2 regions of the Aeribacillus composti genome follow, and region 2 is predicted to be linked to the other one. Evidence: a T-box and tRNA genes for the amino acid it is inferred to sense, from the RefSeq annotation. Region 2 holds a T-box; the other holds one or more tRNA genes.
What was found. The T-box of region 2 lies ahead of serS (serine--tRNA ligase). A T-box ahead of a tRNA ligase gene usually reads a tRNA of that ligase, here a tRNA-Ser.
Positions count from the first base shown of each region.

Region 1: it encodes a tRNA-Ser, which carries the amino acid that the T-box ahead of serS (serine--tRNA ligase) is inferred to sense. The anticodon was not compared.

Region 1 covers NZ_CP134501.1:1,751,540-1,763,292, reverse strand. The annotation lists gene RI196_RS08610 (methyl-accepting chemotaxis protein) at 1-375, opposite strand, end outside; partial or broken gene RI196_RS08605 (pirin family protein) at 629-1,444, opposite strand; gene RI196_RS08600 (MBL fold metallo-hydrolase) at 1,455-2,423, opposite strand; tRNA gene RI196_RS08595 (tRNA-Pro) at 2,565-2,641, shown strand; tRNA gene RI196_RS08590 (tRNA-Ser) at 2,643-2,730, shown strand; gene RI196_RS08585 (efflux RND transporter permease subunit) at 2,899-6,045, opposite strand; gene RI196_RS08580 (TetR/AcrR family transcriptional regulator) at 6,195-7,052, shown strand; gene niaP (niacin permease NiaP) at 7,089-8,279, opposite strand; gene RI196_RS08570 (hypothetical protein) at 8,597-8,740, opposite strand; gene RI196_RS08565 (NUDIX hydrolase) at 8,892-9,524, shown strand; gene RI196_RS08560 (MATE family efflux transporter) at 9,546-10,886, opposite strand; gene RI196_RS08555 (SDR family NAD(P)-dependent oxidoreductase) at 11,034-11,753, opposite strand, start outside.
Region 2 covers NZ_CP134501.1:12,885-22,469, forward strand. The annotation lists rRNA gene RI196_RS00055 (23S ribosomal RNA) at 1-1,236, shown strand, start outside; rRNA gene rrf (5S ribosomal RNA) at 1,376-1,491, shown strand; gene RI196_RS00065 (YaaC family protein) at 1,578-2,525, opposite strand; gene guaB (IMP dehydrogenase) at 2,644-4,110, shown strand; gene RI196_RS00075 (serine hydrolase) at 4,270-5,628, shown strand; gene pdxS (pyridoxal 5'-phosphate synthase lyase subunit PdxS) at 5,770-6,654, shown strand; gene pdxT (pyridoxal 5'-phosphate synthase glutaminase subunit PdxT) at 6,668-7,255, shown strand; T-box leader at 7,306-7,522, shown strand; gene serS (serine--tRNA ligase) at 7,571-8,851, shown strand; gene lhgD (L-2-hydroxyglutarate dehydrogenase) at 8,926-9,585, opposite strand, start outside.

The DNA.
Region 1 (11,753 bases), 1.7 Mb from region 2:
CGTTTCTTCTTGTATTTTTTGCAGCTGCGATTTCGATTTTACGAGCTGTTCATAAAATAATATACTTGAGGAATGTATCTCTTGGGAAGATGCTGTGATTTTCACAGCTGCCTCTTCAATTTTACGCATCTTTTCTGAAACGTTATTTGTGTCTTGCGCGGTCTGCTCAATATGCTCTAATAGCTGAAACGTGCTTTTTTTACTCGAGGAAGATCGTTCATCAAGGGAAACAGCGGTTAATTTCATTTGCTCAATGACGCCTTTTAATTGATCCGCAGCAACTTCCACCTGTGCCGCAAACGAATCCTCCATCTGTTTTTTTTGTCTATCTTCTTCATGATCCGCTGCTCGATTCCATTTTTTTAAAAACAGCATATTTATCACCTACTGTCTCCACTAATTTACTCTTTATTGTAACAAGCCGAACAAGAACGAAACATGATTTATGTCACATAATCTGACACAAAACATTTCAATATACAACCATTCGACAGATGCTACCTTTTTTCTCGTTTTTTCTTTATCATTGTTGAATTTTGCGCTTTCCCGAGAAATAATTTTTATTTACAAAAAAATACTCTCCTTCCGTGCATAAAAGGCGGAGAGTTTATCAAGCTGTTATTCTCTTTCATTCAAACTTTCCTGTTTGATAGTCGACGATTGCTTGCCGTATTTCTTCTTTCGTGTTCATAACAAACGGACCGTAAGCTGTGACACGTTCATGGAGAGGTTCTCCCGCATATAGAAGCAGCCGGAGTTTGTCTGTCGCTGTGACGGTTATGAAGCTTTCCTCTCCCTCAGCACCCTTTGTTAAAAACAGCACTTGCCCTTTTTCCCCTTTTGTTTTGGACGCACCAAACAAGCCTTTTCCTTCCAATATATAAAGAAAACCATTATAGTTTTCCGGAAGATCTTGATGAACGGACGCATCAGGTTCCATAATCATTTCTACCATCGTGACAGGAACGTAATTTTTTAGTCGGCGCTTGAATACCTTTTGACGAACCAGAAAAAATCCGAATCAACGCTCCTTTTTCTTTTCTAACTGGCATGTCAGCACTTTTCAAATTTTGATAGCGGGGAGCGGTCAGTTTTTTTGAACTCGGCAAATTAACCCACAGTTGCAGACTGTGAACAGTAGATCCAGGTGCAGGATCTTCTTGATGGATTACTCCTCTTCCAGCAGTCATCCATTGAACATCACCCGGCTTTAGCTTGCCATATCCATTTTTGTTATCAAAATGCTCTAAAATCCCGTCAATTACATATGTGACAGTTTCGATTCCCCGATGGGGATGAAGGTCAAACGTCCCTTGCTGAAAAATATCCTCCGCAAGCATTAAAAACGGATCATATTCCTCCCAATTACCAGGTTCTAACACAAACCCATCGGATGATTCGATTGTAACGCAACATTTTTAATTTTGCGTATATCTCTTTCCATACAAGCCTCCTTATCTATTTTCTGCTTTTTGCAAGTAATCAATAATCCCTTGCGCACAAATGCCCATATCGATTTTTATATACTCGTGCACTTGATGATCTTCGGAAATATGTTTTTTCTTTAAGTAATCTTGCAACGTGCTGTACAATCTATCAGATAGAAGCTTTGATTTTTCTTCAAACGGCAAGCTTCCATGCTCTTTTACAACCGCTTTGCCTTGATCTACAAAAATGTCCAGCCAATATTTTAGCTGTTTATAAACTTCCTCTGGATGCTCGCTCATGCCAAAATGACCGAAAAATATTTTCGAAACGTTTAATGCTTCGATTCTTTCGCATGATTCAAGCATTTTATCCGGATCGAACTGGTTAGGAGAAGTAGACGGCAAATAAAACTCTAAGTCTGAATCTAAGAGCATTGAATAAAAAACCCCGATCGTGTCGCCGGTAAAGATGCCGTTGCTTTTGGAATCATGTATACAAAAATGGTGATTCGCATGACCTGGTGTGTGATAAAATGTCAGCACGCGATCATCGCCTACTTGAAGCGTTTCCAAATCTTCTTTTACAACTAGCTGGTCTTCTGGCACGGGCAAAATCGGGTCAAACAATTTTTGAAATTGCTCCTCTCCATACACCGTTTTGGCGCTGGCAATTAATCTCGATGGATCTTGCAAATGACGTTTCCCGCGGGGGTGGACGAACACTTTTGCTTTTGGGCAATGTTCAAGAAAAAGCCCGACACCTCCCGAATGATCTAAATGAATGTGCGTAACAATGATGTTTTTAACATCCTTCGGATCAATTCCTAAACTTTCAAGACCTTTTAATAAATATGGGACAGACGGGCTCGCGCTTGTTTCGATGATGGTCAGCTCTTTTTCGTGAAGAACGTAAGCCCCTGTTCTGTTTTCTAATCCTAAGTCAAAAAGATCAATTAATGTGATGTCATCGCCAATGTTTTGTACCTTCAATGTTATGTGACTCCTTTCTTTTATTTGCCTACTACATAATTCAACAAAAAAAGATTAATTTCCTTTTCCAAACTTTTTGTTGATTGGTTAAAATTTTTTGATGACAAATTTTTTATTTTAATATATAATATCAATGCTGACGTTTTTCGGGAAGTAGCTCAGCTTGGCAGAGCACCACGTTCGGGACGTGGGGGTCGCAGGTTCAAATCCTGTCTTCCCGACCATGGAGAAGTACCCAAGTGGTTGAAGGGGACGCACTCGAAATGCGTTAGGGCGGGCAACCGCCGCGTGAGTTCGAATCTCACCTTCTCCGTTTAAAAAACGCGCTTTTTAGCGCGTTTTTTTATTGCCGGAATTTGAATAATTGACCCTTTTAAAAATTTTTCAAAACAATTGATATTCTTATTTTCATAAAAACTGTTTCAGCAAGTTATGCAAAAAACCTGAAAAGCCTATTCAGTGCTTTTCAGGTTTTTTCTTATCATTCCTCGATTGGAGCTTTTCTTCTAAATTTGCTTAATACTTCATAGACGATCGGAACAATGATGAGAGTCAGCAAAGTCGAGCTGGTCAATCCGCCGATGACGGTTAAACCAAGTCCTCTCGAGATCATGCCTCCATCTCCTTCATAACCTAATGCGAGAGGAAGCAATGCTCCAACTGTTGCCAGCGCAGTCATTAAAATCGGTCTTAGACGAGTTGCGCCTGCTTCAATGAGCGCATCTCTTGTAGAAAGTCCTTCACGCTCTTTATGAATGACACGGTCAATTAACACAATCGCATTCGTCACAACAATACCGATTAACATGAGCGCGCCGATCAAAGCTGAAACGCTCAATGTTTCTCCCCCAAGCCATAGCGCTACAAATCCGCCGATGACGGTAAATGGAAGTGAAAATAGAATGGCAAAAGGCGCAAGTCCTTGACTAAACGTAACCACCAGCACAAAGTAGACAACAGCGATGGCAGCGAGCATAGCCAATCCTAATTGTGAAAACGACTCATTGATCTGTTCGGACACTCCACCTGTTTCAATGTTCACACCAGGCGGCAATTCTAAACCATCTATTTTCTTTTGAATGTTTGCATTTACTTGGCTAACGTCATTAGTAGTAATCTCTCCGCTGACCGAAACTGCAAATTTTCCGTCGCGTCTAGTAATCGTATTGGATGTTTCGCCTTCTTTTACTTTCGCTACATCTCCAATTTTCACATTCATGCCAAGAGGGGACTGAATGGTTTTCTTTTTCATCTCATCAATCGAATCAAATGTTTGCTCTTCCCCTTCAATATAAACTTCAATGTCTTGACCTTCTTTTTGGATTGTTGTTAAAACCGGCCGTTCATGCTGTTGGCTTAATGCCATCGCAATTTGCCCAGCGGTCAATCCTAGCTTGCTCATCTTTTCTTGATCAACAACAAACGTGAACTCATCATAAGTTTTCGATAAACCTGATTCGACATTTTTCAAGTTTTTTTCATCTTCCAAGATTTTTTGCACTTTTTGGGCGACAGGCTCAATATCTTCCATCGAATCGCCAAACACATGCAATGTGTACTCATTGCTTGCCATCATCATGTCAATGGTGCCCCAATCGCCTTTTTCGTTCGTTAATTCATTTAAGTCTTTAACAATTTTCTCCTTTTCTTTTTCAAAATTCGGTGTGTCATCTTCATACATAATAAAGAAAATGGCCTGATTTCGATTTCCAGGATTCATCGGATTTTCGCTTCCGACAGACAATTGAATCGTTTTTACATGATCACGGTCGACAAGGAAATCTTCTGCCTTCAATGCGATATCTTCTACTTCTTCCAGCGTTTGCCCTGGATCCGGATCATACGTTACGATAACTTGCTTTTCTTGTTCATTCGGCAAAAAGCTTACACCGATGACAGGAATTAAAAACAGACTGGAGACAAGAAGCAGGATCGCAATCAATGATGTTATCCATTTATGGTTCAAAGACCAATTTAATATTTTTTTATAGTTAGTAACCAAAAAGCCAGCTTCCTTTTCTTTTTCGCCTTTCCGTTTTACTCCTTTTTTAAATAAAACGTGAGCAAGTGCCGGCACAATAGTAATCGCCACTAAAAGGGACGCTAAAAGCGAGAATACAATCGTAAGGGCAAACGGCATAAATAGCTGTCCGACCATCCCTTCGACAAATGCGAGCGGCAAGAAAACCGCAATCGTCACAATGGTTGAGGACATAATAGGAATAAACATTTCTTTTGTCGCTGCAATAATCAGCTCTTTCCCTTTTAACGGCTCCCCTTTTAATGTCATCCGTCTGTAAATATTTTCAATGACGACAATCGAATCGTCAATGACGCGGCCGATCGCCATTGTGATAGCTCCAAGCGTCATCATGTTCAACGTGATGTCCATTTCACGCAAAATGATTAATGCAATTAATATGGAAAGCGGAATTGACACCACGGAAATCAACGTTGAACGAATGTTGCGCAAAAACAGCAAAATGACAATAACTGCAAAAATCGAACCGAACAGCGCTTTATTCAGCATTGTTTCAACAGATTTTTCAATCGGTTCCGCTTGGTCCAGCGTTGAAACGACTCCGAGGCCTTTATATTCGTCTTTTAATTCATCCAATTTTTCTTTTACTTCATTCACAACTTCAACTGTATTCGCATCAGTAGCTTTTACAATTTGCAGTCCGATTGCTTCTTTTCCGTTCGTTCTTGATACGGATTCAGCTTTTCCGACGATTTCGATATCGGCAATTTCTCCTAATTCGACTGTTGGCAATTCAATGCTTTGCTGCTGGATCGCCTGATTTGGCGCTGCACCATTTGCTCCAGACAAACCGTTTGGCACTTGGCTCATTTGCGCCTCTCCAGCTTGCTGCCCTTGTGCTGATCCAGTGACTGGAATTTTAAGCTTTTTCAAATCGTCAATTGTCGTAATATTTCCGTCAACAACAACAGACTTTTCCGTGTCTTTAAATGTATAAAGACCTAATGGCGCACGGAGATCCGCACCTTGAATATAATCTTTTATTGTTTCCTCATTTAGCCCGAGCTCTTTTAATTTGTCTTGATGAAAAACAAGCCGCCCCTCTTCTACCTGCTGTCCAGAAGTTACAATGCTTTCTACTCCATCGATTCCTTTCAATTCAGGAACAATGATGTCTTCAACCAGTTCAGTTAATTCAGGAAGTGTTTTTCCTTCATCAAAAAAGCTCACTGTATAAACAGGGAAAGCGTTCATGCTAAATCTTGCAATTTTAGGCTCTCCTGCTCCATCCGGAAGTTCGACTTGTTCGATTGCCTTTTCAGCTTCCTCTTCTGCTCGTTCCATATCTTTTTCAAATTTGTATTCGATTTGAATAGAAGATGCATTTTCAAACGAATTAGAGCTGACGATTTCCACCCCGTTCAAATTGCGAACAGCTTCTTCAATAGGAACCGTCACTTTCTCTTGTACTTCTTCAGGGGTTGCACCTGGATATGTAGTCGTAACACTTATGATGGGAGTGTTTATGTCCGGGATCGTCTCCAGCTTCATATTAAATCCAGAAAATAGTCCCGCAAAAATTGCAATGATAGTTAAAATCCAAATAGCCAGTTTATTACGGAGCGAAAATTTAATAATGTTCTCCACCAAGTCCCATTCCTTTCATGAAGATTTGACAATTCTCCTTTTTTTATACATACTTATAGTAAGTTGACTATATAGTCATTATAATTGACCGGTTAACTAGTAGTCAACTAAACTAATAAATTTTTTTCCGACAATAAGGGGATGTTCATGTGAAAGAAAAAGAACGTTTAATCATTGAAGCTGCGATGAAGCTGTTTGCTCGAAAAGGCGTTTCTTCCACCTCCATCCAAGAAATTACCAATGCATGTGGCATTCCGAAAGGTTCGTTTTATTTTTATTTCAAATCAAAAGACGAGCTGTTAATTAAATTATTGGAGCAGTTTTTTAGTCAGTTAAAGAAAAAAACGGAGCAAATCGGGGCAAATTACGAAGATCCAAAAGAGCGGTTTATTAAACAATTGTCTGTTCAATTAAAAGAATTTTTGGCGCATAAAGAAATATTTATTACGCAGATGCATGAAAATTTAAAAGAAAATAATGAAAAAATTGATTCGTTGTTACAAAACCTAAGAAACGATTTTTTTCATTTTTTAACAAACAATCTGAAAAACATTTACGGCAAGTCAATTGATAAGTATATAGCAGATGTAAACATTATCGTTCAAGGAATCTTTTTTTCATTCATTCAGTTCCTCATATTTGAAAATAGGGTGAGAGTAGATGAGGAAAAATTGGCAAAATACATTTTGCAAACAGCAGATGATTTAGTCAAAGGAATGCTGGCAAAACAAAATGACCCCATCATTCCAGCTGAGATCATGACCAAAATGTTCAATCATCCTCAATCCCCCAGCCATCCGTTGAACATTTTAAATGAGATAAAAGAAATGAGCCGTTCTATAATCGATGATGGACAGTTAAACATTACGATTGAAGTGTTAGAAGCTGAAATAACGGCTGAAAAGCCAAGAACTCCGGTCATTAAAGGAATGTTGTCAAATCTCCATGAATATCCTGAACTACGCTACTTGGCCAATCAACTAGCTGATTATTTTCAAATTAAATGAGCCTCTAAAGGGTTAATTCCTTTAGAGGCTGTATTTTTACTCCAGCTCCAACGCTTTTGTTTCTTGTCCAAACAATAGAACAGCTAATGCTCCAATAATAATGGCAGCGCAAAAAATTGAAAAAATGGCTACCATGGAAACTTTGAGAGCGGCTAAATAACCAACTAATAAAGGCCCGAAAATGCCACCAATTCTTCCAAACGATGCGGCCATTCCCGCACCTGTCCCGCGAATTTCTGTTGGATAAAGCTCAGGTGTATAAGCATAAAGCGCTCCCCAAGCCCCTAAGTTAAAAAATGATAAAAAGATTCCAGATATTAAAAGCTCTGCCGTTGTATCGGAAAATCCGAAAAAGAATGCGCTCAGTGCAGTGCCAAATAAATAAAGAGAAAGAACAAATTTTCTACCGATTCGTTCAATGAGCCACGCCGCACTAAAGTATCCCGGAAGCTGTGCAATCGTCATAATAAGAACATACTCAAAGCTTTGCACTAAACTGTAGCCTTTCATCATCACAACGCTTGGAAGCCATAAAAACATCCCGTAATAAGAAAAAACAACAGAAAACCACAACACCCAAAGTACAGCTGTTTGTTTCACATATTTTTTTGACCAGACAGCTGCGATATTTTTCCATACATTTGATTTTGTTTGTATCGATTTGAATTTTTTTGAATCCGGAAGCTTCATGCGCAAATAAATCGCATAAAAAGCCGGAAGAGCTGTTAAAATAAGGGCGAGACGCCAGCCAAATTGAGGGATAACAAAATAAGATATAATTGCCGCGATCAACCATCCTGCAGCCCAAAAACTTTCAAGCAGCACGACCATTCTTCCCCGATCCTTTGTCGGCGAGCTTTCTGATACTAGCGTTGATGCTACTGGCAATTCACCCCCCAGCCCCATGCCGATAAAAAATCTTAACAGCAAAAATACTGCTAATGTGGTTGTAAAAGCCGACAGGCCGCTGCCGATCGAAAATAACAATAATGTGATAATAAAGACAGTTTTTCTGCCAATTTTGTCTGACAAGAGACCGAAGAAAAATGCCCCTACAGCCATGCCGATCGAGTTGATGCTCCCGATCCAGCTCATTTGTTCTGCCGTCAAATTCCAATCTTCTTTTAACGCGGCAATGATAAAAGATAAAATGCCGACATCCATTGCATCAAAAAGCCATGCGAGTCCCGCAATGCCTAATAGCTTTTTTGTTGACATCTCTTTCATCTTGTCAACTTCACCTCTTTCTGATGTCTTTACATATGTTTTGTTATATGTAAACTATATCATATTTTACATAATTGTCATGTTTTTTGTTTTATAAACGAAACATAATATTGTGCCACCGGCATATGAATCCTATAATCGCAATTTCAGACCATCTTTGCAGCGTTTCATTTATTGCAAAAGGTACAATTCCTTGAAATTTCTACTTTCAGAAAAATCCTTAACAACTAAAAAAGATCCACAGAAATCATTTATATATTCTGTAGATCTTCGCCATTTAAAAAGGAATAGGAGACAGCATTTTGTCTATAAAATTTTTATTTTTTGTTTTTTGTCCCATCTTCTACGTTATAGGCTTGACCATATGCTTCACGGGACGGTTCATATAAGTCATGTACATCCGTTCTTCTTTCGAGTTCCGTTTGTTCATGTGTACGTTTTTTGTTTTTAAACCACTTCATTCTTGCTCACCTCTCATATATATCATCATCTTCTTATTTATTGTTGCGAAATTTTTTACGTTTATTCGAAAATATGCATGCCATTCGCCAACCAGTTCTTTTTTTCATTTATAATGAAATTAATCGATTATGTTAGATTGAAGGTGACAGTATGGAGATCGAAGATATTATAAAGAAGGTTAAAAATCATACTCCGACGATAATTGGGATGGATCGTTTAGTAAAATTTGCGGTATTGCTTCCGTTTATGCGAATAAATGATGAAGTTCATTTGTTGTTTGAAGTACGCGCCAAAAAATTAAAAAGGCAGCCCGGCGAGATTTGTTTTCCAGGTGGGAAAGTTGAGCCGACCGATCACGATGCAAAACATACAGCTATTCGCGAAACATCAGAAGAGCTAGGTATTTCAGCCGATATGATTCAGCATGTATATCCGCTTGATTATGTGATGACTGCCTACGGAACGGTTGTTTATCCTTTTGTCGGCATGATCGACCCTGACGCTTCGTTAGAGCCAAACAAAGACGAAGTCGGCGAAGTATTTACAGTTCCTTTTCAATTCTTTTTAGAAACGAAGCCAGAAATTTATGAAGTTCATTTTCGGGCAGAACCTGAAGAAAATTTTCCTTATGAAAGCATCATCGGGGGAAAAAAATATAAATGGAATTCACCGAAAATAGAAGAACATTTTTATTATTATAAAGATAAAGTGATTTGGGGGCTGACAGCCCGGATGATCTACTATTTTATCGATATGCTAAAGAGCGAGCCATCCCTAAAATAGTTTTATGGGATGGCTGTTTATTTAAGCTGTACCGTGAAACAATTCTTTTTTCCTCCACCCGCCGAGCCTAAAATATAAAAAGGCGAATAAGCTGGAAATAACAAAGCTGACGCCCATTCCGACACCGATGCCGTCTTCGCCGATCCAATTGGAAAAAAGGTATGTGAGCGGGTAACGCAGCACCCAAAACGAGATGATGTTTAAAATTAAGACTTGCATCATCGCACCAGATCCACGAACAACACCGTTTAACACAAAATTGATGCCAAGAAACGGATAGAAGAAAGCGACGATTTTTAAATAATTCACACCAAATTGCACCGCTTCTTCCTCCTGGATAAATAATTCCACACCAAAACGGGCGAAAAAGAGAATTAGCAATGATATCAAAACCATAATAGCTAAATTATACATCAATCCATATTGAGCAATTTTATAAACTCGATCCCATCGATTTGCACCAATGTTTATGCCTGCCAAGCTGTTGACAGCAGTTCCGAGGGCCATTGCGGGAAGCAAGATAATATTATCGAGCCTCTGAGCAGCGCCGAATCCGGCCAGCGCGTCTTCGCCAAAACTAGCTACAACGCTCATGATCGCCGTCACTCCAGCGGAAATGACCATCATTTGCATGCCGGACGGAACCCCGATTTTTAAAATAAGAGAAACTTCTTCTTTTTTCGGCATACGCGGCCATGTAAAAGGAACTAATTTGTAATGAATCGCCAAATATATTCCGAATAAAAAGGCGATCCCTTGGGAAATCACTGTTGCATAAGCCGCTCCGGCTATGCCGAATTGAAATCCAGAAATAAATAATGGATCTAAAGCGGCATTTAAAAGAACAGCCAAAACAACAAAATAAACCGGGGCTTTGCTTTCTCCAAGCGCACGCATCAATGTCGCCACAAAATTGTAGCCGAATAAGAAAATAATTCCAAGAAAATTAATTCGCAAGTATAAGGATGCATCTGCAATTAAACTGTCAGGTGTTCCAAGCAAAAATAAAATCCGTTCGGCAAAAATAAATCCAAAAACTCCAAGCAAAATCGATAATATAAACAGCGTGACAACAAAGGCATTCACATACCGTTTCAACCCTTGTTCATCGCGTTTTCCTTTTAATTGGGACAAAATCGTTAATGTTGCTTGGTTGATCCCGATAATGAAAGAAAGAATTGTGAAAATGACAGTTCCTGAGAGAGACACCACCCCTAATGCACGAGCCCCCAGCAAGTTTCCAACCCATAAACTGTCAATTATTTGATACGAAACTTGAAGCAAGTTCGTTAATAAAATAGGCGAGGAAAAAGTGATGAGCTGCTTTAAAATATTTCCTTCTGAGTAATCCGTCTGTTTCATCCAAGAATCACCTTTTTCTTTCATCTTACATTGACGCAGCCTTCGAATAAGCAAAGTGCCGCTCGGTGAAGGATTTACGACCACGTCCTGCTGAGAGCTTTTTTTGAACGAATGGGGCTCTCTTGCTTCCTTACCTTTTATCAAGATTTATTCTTCATATATCATTTTTTTCGTCATACCGCCGTCAATAATAATATTTTCTCCCGTAATAAAATCGTTGTCGGGATGAGTTAAAAACAAACACGCTCTGGCAATATCATCCGGTTTTCCGACTCGCTTTGCAGGATGCTGTAGATGATCGCGCTCAGTAAGCAGTTCATAGTTGTTCGTTTCAATCCAGCCGGGGCTTATACAATTGACTCTGATTTTGTCTTCCCCCAATGAAATAGCTAAAGCGTGTGTTAAAGCAACGATGCCGCCTTTAGACGCAGCGTACGCTTCCGAATCTTTTTCAGACATGAACGCTCTTGTTGAAGCAATATTAATGATCGAACCTCCCCTTTCATTTTCTCGCATATATTTTGCCGATTCCTTTGCAAATAAAAATACGCTGCGAAGATTTGTTTGTAATATGTCATCCCATTCCTCAACCGTTAGCTCATAAAGAGATTTAAATCTTGAAACACCTGCATTGTTAATCACAATATCGATTCTTCCCGTTGTATGTTTGACCGTTTCTATTAATTGGATGACGTCCTTATGATTTTTGACATCCGTTTTGATAAACGTCGCTCCATATTCCTCAGCTGTTTCCTTTCCTTTTTGTTCATTCACATCCGCTATCACAACTGTTGCTCCTTCTTTTGCATAGGCGGAAACGATCGCTTTCCCGATCCCTTGTGCACCGCCGGTTATAATGACTGTTTT
Region 2 (9,585 bases):
AGAGAACTCTCGTTAAGGAACTCGGCAAAATGACCCCGTAACTTCGGGAGAAGGGGTGCTCATCAAGGTGATAAGCCATGATGAGCCGCAGTGAAAAGGCCCAGGCGACTGTTTAGCAAAAACACAGGTCTCTGCGAAACCGTAAGGTGAAGTATAGGGGCTGACGCCTGCCCGGTGCTGGAAGGTTAAGGGGAGCGCTTAGCGAAAAGCGAAGGTGCGAACCGAAGCCCCAGTAAACGGCGGCCGTAACTATAACGGTCCTAAGGTAGCGAAATTCCTTGTCGGGTAAGTTCCGACCCGCACGAAAGGCGTAACGATCTGGGCACTGTCTCAACGAGAGACTCGGTGAAATTATAGTACCTGTGAAGATGCAGGTTACCCGCGACAGGACGGAAAGACCCCGTGGAGCTTTACTGCAGCCTGATATTGAATGTGGGTACAGCTTGTACAGGATAGGTAGGAGCCAGAGACGCGTGAGCGCCAGCTTGCGCTGAGGCGACGGTGGGATACTACCCTGGCTGTACTGACATTCTAACCCGCGCCCCTGATCGGGGCGGGAGACAGTGTCAGGTGGGCAGTTTGACTGGGGCGGTCGCCTCCTAAAAGGTAACGGAGGCGCCCAAAGGTTCCCTCAGAATGGTTGGAAATCATTCGGAGAGTGCAAAGGCAGAAGGGAGCTTGACTGCGAGACCTACAAGTCGAGCAGGGACGAAAGTCGGGCTTAGTGATCCGGTGGTTCCGCATGGAAGGGCCATCGCTCAACGGATAAAAGCTACCCCGGGGATAACAGGCTGATCTCCCCCAAGAGTCCACATCGACGGGGAGGTTTGGCACCTCGATGTCGGCTCATCGCATCCTGGGGCTGTAGTCGGTCCCAAGGGTTGGGCTGTTCGCCCATTAAAGCGGTACGCGAGCTGGGTTCAGAACGTCGTGAGACAGTTCGGTCCCTATCCGTCGCGGGCGCAGGAAATTTGAGAGGAGCTGTCCTTAGTACGAGAGGACCGGGATGGACGCACCGCTGGTGTACCAGTTGTCCCGCCAGGGGCACCGCTGGGTAGCTATGTGCGGAAGGGATAAGCGCTGAAAGCATCTAAGCGTGAAGCCCCCCTCAAGATGAGATTTCCCATCGCTAAAAGCGAGTAAGATCCCTTGAAGATGACGAGGTAGATAGGTCCGAGGTGGAAGCGTGGTGACACGTGGAGCTGACGGATACTAATCGATCGAGGACTTAACCAAGAAAGAGCATCTATTCGTGAAGGAACCGTTATCTAGTTTTGAAAGAATGATATTCAAAAAAGTGTTGACAACTGCGATCAAAAAGTTATAATAGTAGTTGTCCATCGAACTGAATGGAACAATGAATAGAAAAAAATTGCTTGGTGGCAATGGCGAAGAGGTCACACCCGTTCCCATCCCGAACACGGAAGTTAAGCTCTTCAGCGCCGATGGTAGTGAGGGTTTGTCCCTTGCGAGAGTAGGACGCTGCCAGGCAAAAACAAAAAGCAGCAAAACAGCTGCTTTTTTTGTATATAATCATATTTTTGTTAAAGAAGCAGCACAACTACCGTTGGCTGCTTTTATCCATTGAAAATATGGTTTAAATACATTAAGGTTAACCAAGGAATTTTTTTTAATGTGATTTCCATAAATTGATGAATAAAAACGTAATCATCACTATGATGGTTATACATAAGATCATACAGCCATTCGGTTTCATATCGGGAAATCATGCTTAAGTTATAAAGCACAAGGTAGTGGATTAATATTTCCGGCATTAATTTTATATCTTCTTTCGCAGCCGGCAGATAATATTGTTTATTATAAAAGTTGAATAAATAGGAGGATTTCCATAAATAGTGAAATTCGGCTGAATGGGAAAAATAAAGTGAATCTACATCTTCGTTTGAAAGCATCCAATGAAGCTGGCTTTGTAAAATCTCAGCAAGACGCTTAGAGGTAATACAGTAACGATTTGCTATTTCTTTATGTACAATGATGAATGTGTCATTTGTCTCAATTGGGATGGTCGTTGGGATTTGTAAATGAAACTGATATAGATCGCTTAATTCGGGGATTCTTTTCAAAAGGGAATCCATGGAAAATTTTTCTCCAGGCGTGTGATTTAATTGAAAAAGATTGAGGGCAGCATGGCGATATAAACCATTTTTTTGCACCTTAACTTCATCTTTTAAAAAGTTATAATTATGTTTTTTTCGTTTCCTTGTTGATACCCCATGGGATAAAACAGCTGAAGAGGAAGGATAATGAGCATCGACTGTCAGAAGCAGTGCCTTTATCAGCTGGCTGATGCCGTAAAAAGCTAAAACCGGTTTGATCATGATCGGGGCTGTATCAGCCATTTTGTAATAATTTTCTCCATGTTTTAAAAAATAAATAAATGTATAGCAGTTTTGATAAGATGTTTGTTCAGGCTCATGCACGTTAAGTTTTTGATAATGTTTGGTAAGCAGCCGTTGGACTGTTTGAGCAGAGTGAAATGATGAATAAAAATTCCAAATCGACAATGAGACCCCTCCATAACAACTATTCTAAAAATTTAAATTCTTTGTGGATTTCTTGACAGCATCTTTAGCAATTGTTAATCTACATATAATATTTTGCCGTGATTAGGGGGTTTTAATAATGTGGGAATCAAAATTTTTAAAGGAAGGCTTAACGTTCGATGATGTTTTGTTAATTCCTGCCAAGTCAGAGGTTTTGCCGCGTGATGTGGACTTAAGTGTTGAGCTCACGAAGACGTTAAAATTGAATATTCCAATTATCAGCGCAGGAATGGATACTGTTACCGAATCAGAAATGGCGATTGCTATGGCGCGCCAAGGAGGATTGGGCATTATCCATAAAAATATGTCGATTGAACAGCAAGCTGAGCAAGTAGATAAAGTAAAACGTTCTGAGCGCGGTGTTATTACAGATCCGTTTTTCCTTACTCCGGACCATCAAGTATATGATGCGGAACATTTAATGAGCAAATATCGGATTTCTGGTGTTCCGATTGTGAACAATGCAGAGGAACAAAAGCTTGTAGGTATTATTACAAACAGAGATTTACGTTTTATACAAGATTATTCTACAAAAATTTCTGAAGTGATGACGAAAGAAAATCTAGTTACAGCTCCTGTAGGCACAACATTGGAAGAAGCTGAAAAAGTTTTGCAAAAATATAAAATTGAAAAGCTCCCGATTGTAGATGATAAAGGCATATTAAAAGGCCTTATTACGATTAAAGATATTGAAAAAGTAATTGAGTTTCCAAATTCAGCTAAAGATGCCCATGGAAGATTGATCGTCGGCGCTGCAGTAGGTGTAACATCTGATACGATGCTGCGCGTTAAAAAACTAGTGGAAGCAAATGTGGATGTTATTGTCGTGGATACGGCGCATGGACATTCAAAAGGAGTTTTAGAAACAGTAAGGAAAATTCGTGATGCTTATCCAGATTTAAATATTATTGCAGGAAATGTTGCAACAGCTGAAGGAACGAGAGCTCTCATAGAAGCTGGAGCAGACATTGTGAAGGTTGGAATTGGCCCTGGTTCCATTTGTACTACTCGTGTGGTAGCAGGTGTTGGGGTGCCGCAAATTACAGCCATATATGATTGTGCGACAGAAGCAAGAAAGCACGGAGTAGCTATCATTGCTGATGGCGGAATAAAATATTCAGGAGATATTGTAAAAGCATTGGCTGCAGGTGGACATGCCGTCATGTTAGGAAGTTTGCTTGCAGGTACATCTGAAAGCCCGGGAGAAACAGAAATTTACCAAGGGCGTCGATTTAAAGTATATCGCGGCATGGGTTCAGTTGCAGCGATGGAAAAAGGTAGCAAAGACCGTTATTTCCAAGAAGACAACAAAAAATTTGTTCCAGAAGGAATTGAAGGCCGCATCCCATATAAAGGACCGTTGGCAGAGACAATTTACCAACTTGTCGGCGGTGTGAGATCAGGTATGGGATATTGCGGAGCAAAAAATTTATATGAGCTCCGTGAGCATTCACAATTTATCCGGATGACTGGTGCAGGATTAAGAGAAAGCCATCCGCATGATGTTCAAATTACAAAAGAGGCTCCTAATTATTCCATTTCTTAACAACTGACAGTTCAATAGTCTTATTTAAAAAATTACGACTTTTAGACAGAGTAGAGACTCTGTCTATTTTTTTTATAAGATGTATGTTAAAATCAATTTTGTTGTGTTAACTATTAATTATTTTTTAAAATAGATATTTTCAAATAAATGGAGGTAATCATGGTGCACTTCACGAAAAAATTCATCTCGGCTCTCGTCATCACGTTTTTATTGATGACGGCATTTTCCCCTTTGTCTCCCAAAATAAATGCTGAAGAAAATGACCCATTGGGCATCAATGCCTCTGCAGCCATTGCCGTTGAAGCCTCTACAGGGAAAATTGTGTACGGAAAAAATATTGATAAAACTCTTGGAGTTGCAAGTATGACAAAAATGATGACTGAATACTTGCTGCTGGAAGCGATCCATGAAAAGAAAGTTTCTTGGGATCAAACATATCGTCCAAGTGATTATGTTTACAAAATTTCCCAAAATCGCAGTTTATCCAATGTCCCTTTAAGAAAAGATGGAAGTTATACAATAAAAGAGTTATATGAAGCAATGGCCATTTATTCTGCAAATGGTGCGGCGATTGCAGTGGCAGAAGTGATCGGTGGATCGGAAACAAATTTTGTGAAAATGATGAATGAAAAAGCGAAAGAACTAGGCTTGAAGCATACGAAGTTTGTAAATGCGACAGGTTTAAACAATAGAGACTTAATGGGGATGCATCCGGAAGGAACAGGTGAGGAAGAAGAAAATGTAATGTCTGCGAGAGACGTTGCCAGCCTTGCGTACCATCTTTTAAAGGAGTATCCTGAGATTTTAGAAACGGCCAAAATTACGAGAAAAGCTTTTCGAGAAGGTACGGATGATGAGATTAAAATGGAAAACTGGAACTGGATGCTGCCTGGATTAGTTTATGGTACAGAAGGTGTAGACGGGTTAAAAACAGGATATACCGATTTTGCGGGCTCCTGCTTTACGGGAACAGCCGAACGGAACGGAATGCGAATCATCACAGTTGTTATGAATGCGAAAGGTAAAGGGAGCAACAATTACGTACATCGTTTTAGTGAAACTAGAAAACTAATGGACTATGTTTTCAGCAATTTTTCCATTGAGGAATTATTTCCTGCGCAATATCAAATAAAAAATAAATCAACTGTATCTGTTGTAAAAGGAAAAGAGAAAAAAGTAGAAATAGAAACAAAAGATTCTTTAAAGCTCCCTATTAAACGTGGGGAAAAAGACCAGTATGAGCCGAAATATGTTTTAGATAAAAAGCTTTTAACTGCGAACGGAGAGCTGACTGCACCAATTAAAAAGGGCGCCAAGGTCGGGTATATGTCCGTAGAATATAAAGGGAACAGCCAGGATTACGGATTTGTAACAGGTGAATCCGAAGCGAAAGTTGATGTAGTGACAAAAACAAAAGTCGAAAAAGCTAACTGGTTTGTATTATCAATGAGAGGCATTGGTAGTTTTTTTGGTGATGTATGGAACGGAGCAGCAAACATGGTAAAAAGCTGGTTTTAATGCATAACTCCTAACATTTTGTTGGGGGTTTTTACTATATTTAAAATAAAAGAAATCCTTGAAATTTGATAGGAATTTTATAAAAATTAGGATAAAATAGACGTATGCATTTGAATGTATCATTAAGGAGGAACTATAGAAATGGCAATTACAGGTACTGATCGAGTAAAAAGGGGAATGGCCGAAATGCAAAAAGGCGGCGTCATCATGGATGTGGTCAATGCAGAACAGGCCAAAATTGCTGAAGAAGCAGGTGCGGTTGCCGTCATGGCGCTGGAAAGAGTTCCTGCTGACATTCGTGCGGCAGGCGGGGTTGCCCGCATGGCTGATCCGACGATTATTGAAGAGGTCATGAACGCGGTTACGATTCCAGTAATGGCAAAATGCCGTATTGGACATATTGTAGAAGCTCGAGTATTAGAAGCGCTCGGTGTTGATTATATTGATGAAAGTGAAGTGTTGACACCGGCTGATGAAGAGTTTCATATAAATAAGCGGGAATTTACGGTTCCATTTGTTTGTGGCTGCCGTGATTTAGGAGAAGCAGCTCGCCGAATTGGAGAAGGTGCTTCCATGCTCAGAACGAAGGGCGAACCGGGAACTGGCAACATTGTAGAAGCAGTTCGTCACATGCGGAAAGTGAATGCACAGGTTCGGAAAATTGTCGGCATGAGCGAAGATGAGCTAATGACGGAAGCAAAAAATTTAGGAGCCCCGTATGAAGTGCTGCTACAAATTAAAAAGGAAGGACGACTCCCTGTCGTGAATTTTGCTGCTGGCGGCGTTGCAACACCTGCTGACGCAGCGTTGATGATGCAGCTTGGTGCAGATGGTGTGTTTGTCGGCTCAGGTATTTTTAAATCTGAAAATCCAGGAAAGTATGCCCGGGCAATTGTGGAAGCGACCACACACTATGAGGATTATGAATTAATCGCTCATTTATCGAAAGATCTTGGAACTGCGATGAAAGGGATCGATATTTCTTCATTGCTTCCGGAACATCGTATGCAAGAACGTGGTTGGTAAAGGAGAATACAAAATGAAAGTAGGAGTTTTGGCACTCCAAGGTGCTGTGAGGGAGCATATTCAGTCAATCGAAGCTTGTGGTGCAGAAGGCGTAAAAATTAAAAAATCCGAACAATTGCAAAATATCGATGGACTTATTTTACCAGGCGGCGAAAGCACGACAATGAGAAGATTGATTGAAAAGTATGGGTTGATGGACCCTTTGAAAGAATTTATAAAGGGAGGAAAACCTGTTTTCGGTACATGTGCTGGTCTTATTTTGCTGGCGAAGCAAATTGTGGGACAAGATGAACCGCACCTTGGTGTATTGGATGTGGTCGTTGAACGGAATTCTTTCGGCCGTCAGCGTGAAAGTTTTGAAGCGGAATTAACCATTGCAGGAGTTGGGGACGATTTTATAGGTGTGTTTATTCGCGCTCCGCATATTGTAGAAGCAGGAGAAAATGTTGAAATTTTAGCAAAACATGAGGATCGAATTGTTGCTGTTCGACAAGGCCACATTCTTGGATGTTCATTCCATCCGGAATTGACGGATGATCATCGATTTGTGCAATATTTTTTAAATATGGTGAAGGAATCAAACGAGAAAGTTCATGCATAAAAAAGTTGAACAAACCCTAAACTTATAGTAAATTTATGAATATAAATAGATCTAAAGCAATGAGAGGAACTAGTAGCAAGTTGTTTTTCTTAAGAGAGCTGGTGGTTGGTGGAAACCAGTGAAAAACGCTTGTGAATCCGTCCTTGAGTGAAATGCTGAATGCAAGTTTTTGTTAGTAAGCATTTACGGCAAAAACCGTTACCTTTGTAAGTGGAAGGCTGATGCCTTCAAGCAGGGTGGCAACGCGGGTATACTCTCGTCCCTTTTTGGACGGGAGTTTTTATTTTGAATATAAAAGCGAAAGGAGTGTCCATGATGCTTGATATGAAATTTTTACGGTCAAATTTTGAAGAAATAAAAAAGAAGCTTGAACACCGTGGAGAGGATTTAACTGATTTTGATCAATTTGTTGACTTGGATAAAAAGCGTCGTGAACTAATTGTTACGACGGAAGAATTAAAAAGCAAAAGAAATGAAGTATCTTCTAAAATCGCCGAATTGAAAAGAGAAAAGAAAGACACAGATCATTTAATTCAAGAAATGCGTCAAGTAGGAGAACGCATCAAAACACTTGATGAGGAATTAAAAGAGATTGAAGAAAAGTTAGAAACCTTGATTTTGTCGATTCCAAACATTCCGCATGAGAGCGTTCCAGTCGGCGATTCAGAGGAAGATAATGTAGAAGTCCGCAAATGGGGAGAAATCCCGACCTTTCGTTTTGAACCAAAACCTCATTGGGAAATTGCCGACCAATTAGGAATTCTCGATTTTGAAAGAGCCGGCAAGGTGACCGGCAGCCGCTTTGTATTTTATAAAGGTTTGGGCGCAAGATTAGAAAGGGCGCTTATCAGTTTTATGATAGATTTGCACGTTGAAGAACATGGCTATGAGGAAGTTTTGCCTCCGTATATAGTGAACCGTACAAGCATGATCGGAACAGGACAGCTTCCGAAGTTTGAGGAAGACGCTTTTAAAATTCAAGGTGAGGATTATTTCTTAATACCAACAGCGGAAGTTCCTGTCACAAATTTGCACCGTGATGAAATTTTACAGGAGAAGCAGCTTCCAATCAATTATGTAGCGTACAGCGCTTGCTTCCGTTCTGAGGCAGGGGCGGCCGGAAGAGATACGCGCGGCCTTATTCGCCAGCATCAATTTAACAAAGTGGAGCTTGTGAAAATTGTAAAGCCTGAAGATTCTTATGAGGAATTAGAAAAATTAACAAGTCATGCTGAAAACGTATTGAAGCTGTTAGGACTTCCATATCGAGTTATGAGCATGTGTACAGCTGATTTAGGCTTTACGGCAGCAAAAAAATATGATCTTGAAGTATGGCTTCCAAGCTATCAAACATATCGTGAAATTTCTTCTTGCAGCAACTTTGAAGCGTTTCAGGCTCGCCGGGCGAATATACGGTTCCGACGGGATCCGAAAGCAAAGCCTGAGCATGTGCATACGTTAAATGGTTCTGGGCTTGCAATAGGTCGTACAGTAGCAGCCATTTTGGAAAATTACCAGCAAGAAGACGGATCTGTCGTCATTCCGGAAGTGCTGCGTCCATATATGGGAAATAAAACAGTAATTAGTAAAAAGTAATTCTTACTGAATAGAAAAAATGAAAGGGGGTAGGAGGGGTTCTTCCATATCCCCCTTTTATGTACAAATGTATTTTATATAGGCTGCCGTTGTATCATTTGTTTGGCAATTGTTCTTCCTATTTCAATGGATGCTGTCGCTGCAGGAGATGGAGCGTTCAGCACATGAATGGACCGTTTCGTTGGTACAATATAAAAATCATCGATTAAAGCCCCGTCTTTACTTAAAGCTTGAGCTCGGACACCAGATGGTCCAGGCAGCAAATCTTCTTCTGTAATATCGGGCATGAGTTTTTGAACATTTTCGACAAACTTTTTCTTTGACATCGATCGAATCATTTCTTCGAGTCCTTCTTTCATATATTGACCTGCTAATTTCCAAAAACCGGGGAACGTTAATACTTCAAATAAATCTTTCATATTTGCGTCGCTTTTTTTATACCCTTCTCTTTTCAAGCTTAAAACAGCATTTGGACCTATATCTATAGATCCGTCAATCATTCTAGTAAAGTGAACGCCTAAAAATGGAAAATTAGGATTTGGTACAGGATAGATTAAGTTTTTAACTAAATATGATTTTTGCGGATTTAACATATAATATTCTCCACGGAATGGAACAATTTTCACATCCGTATACAGATTTGCTATTTTAGCAATACGATCGCTGTTAAGTCCTGCACAATTTATAAAAAATCGGCTTTGAAAGGTTTTGTTTGCTGTTTCAACGATAACTTC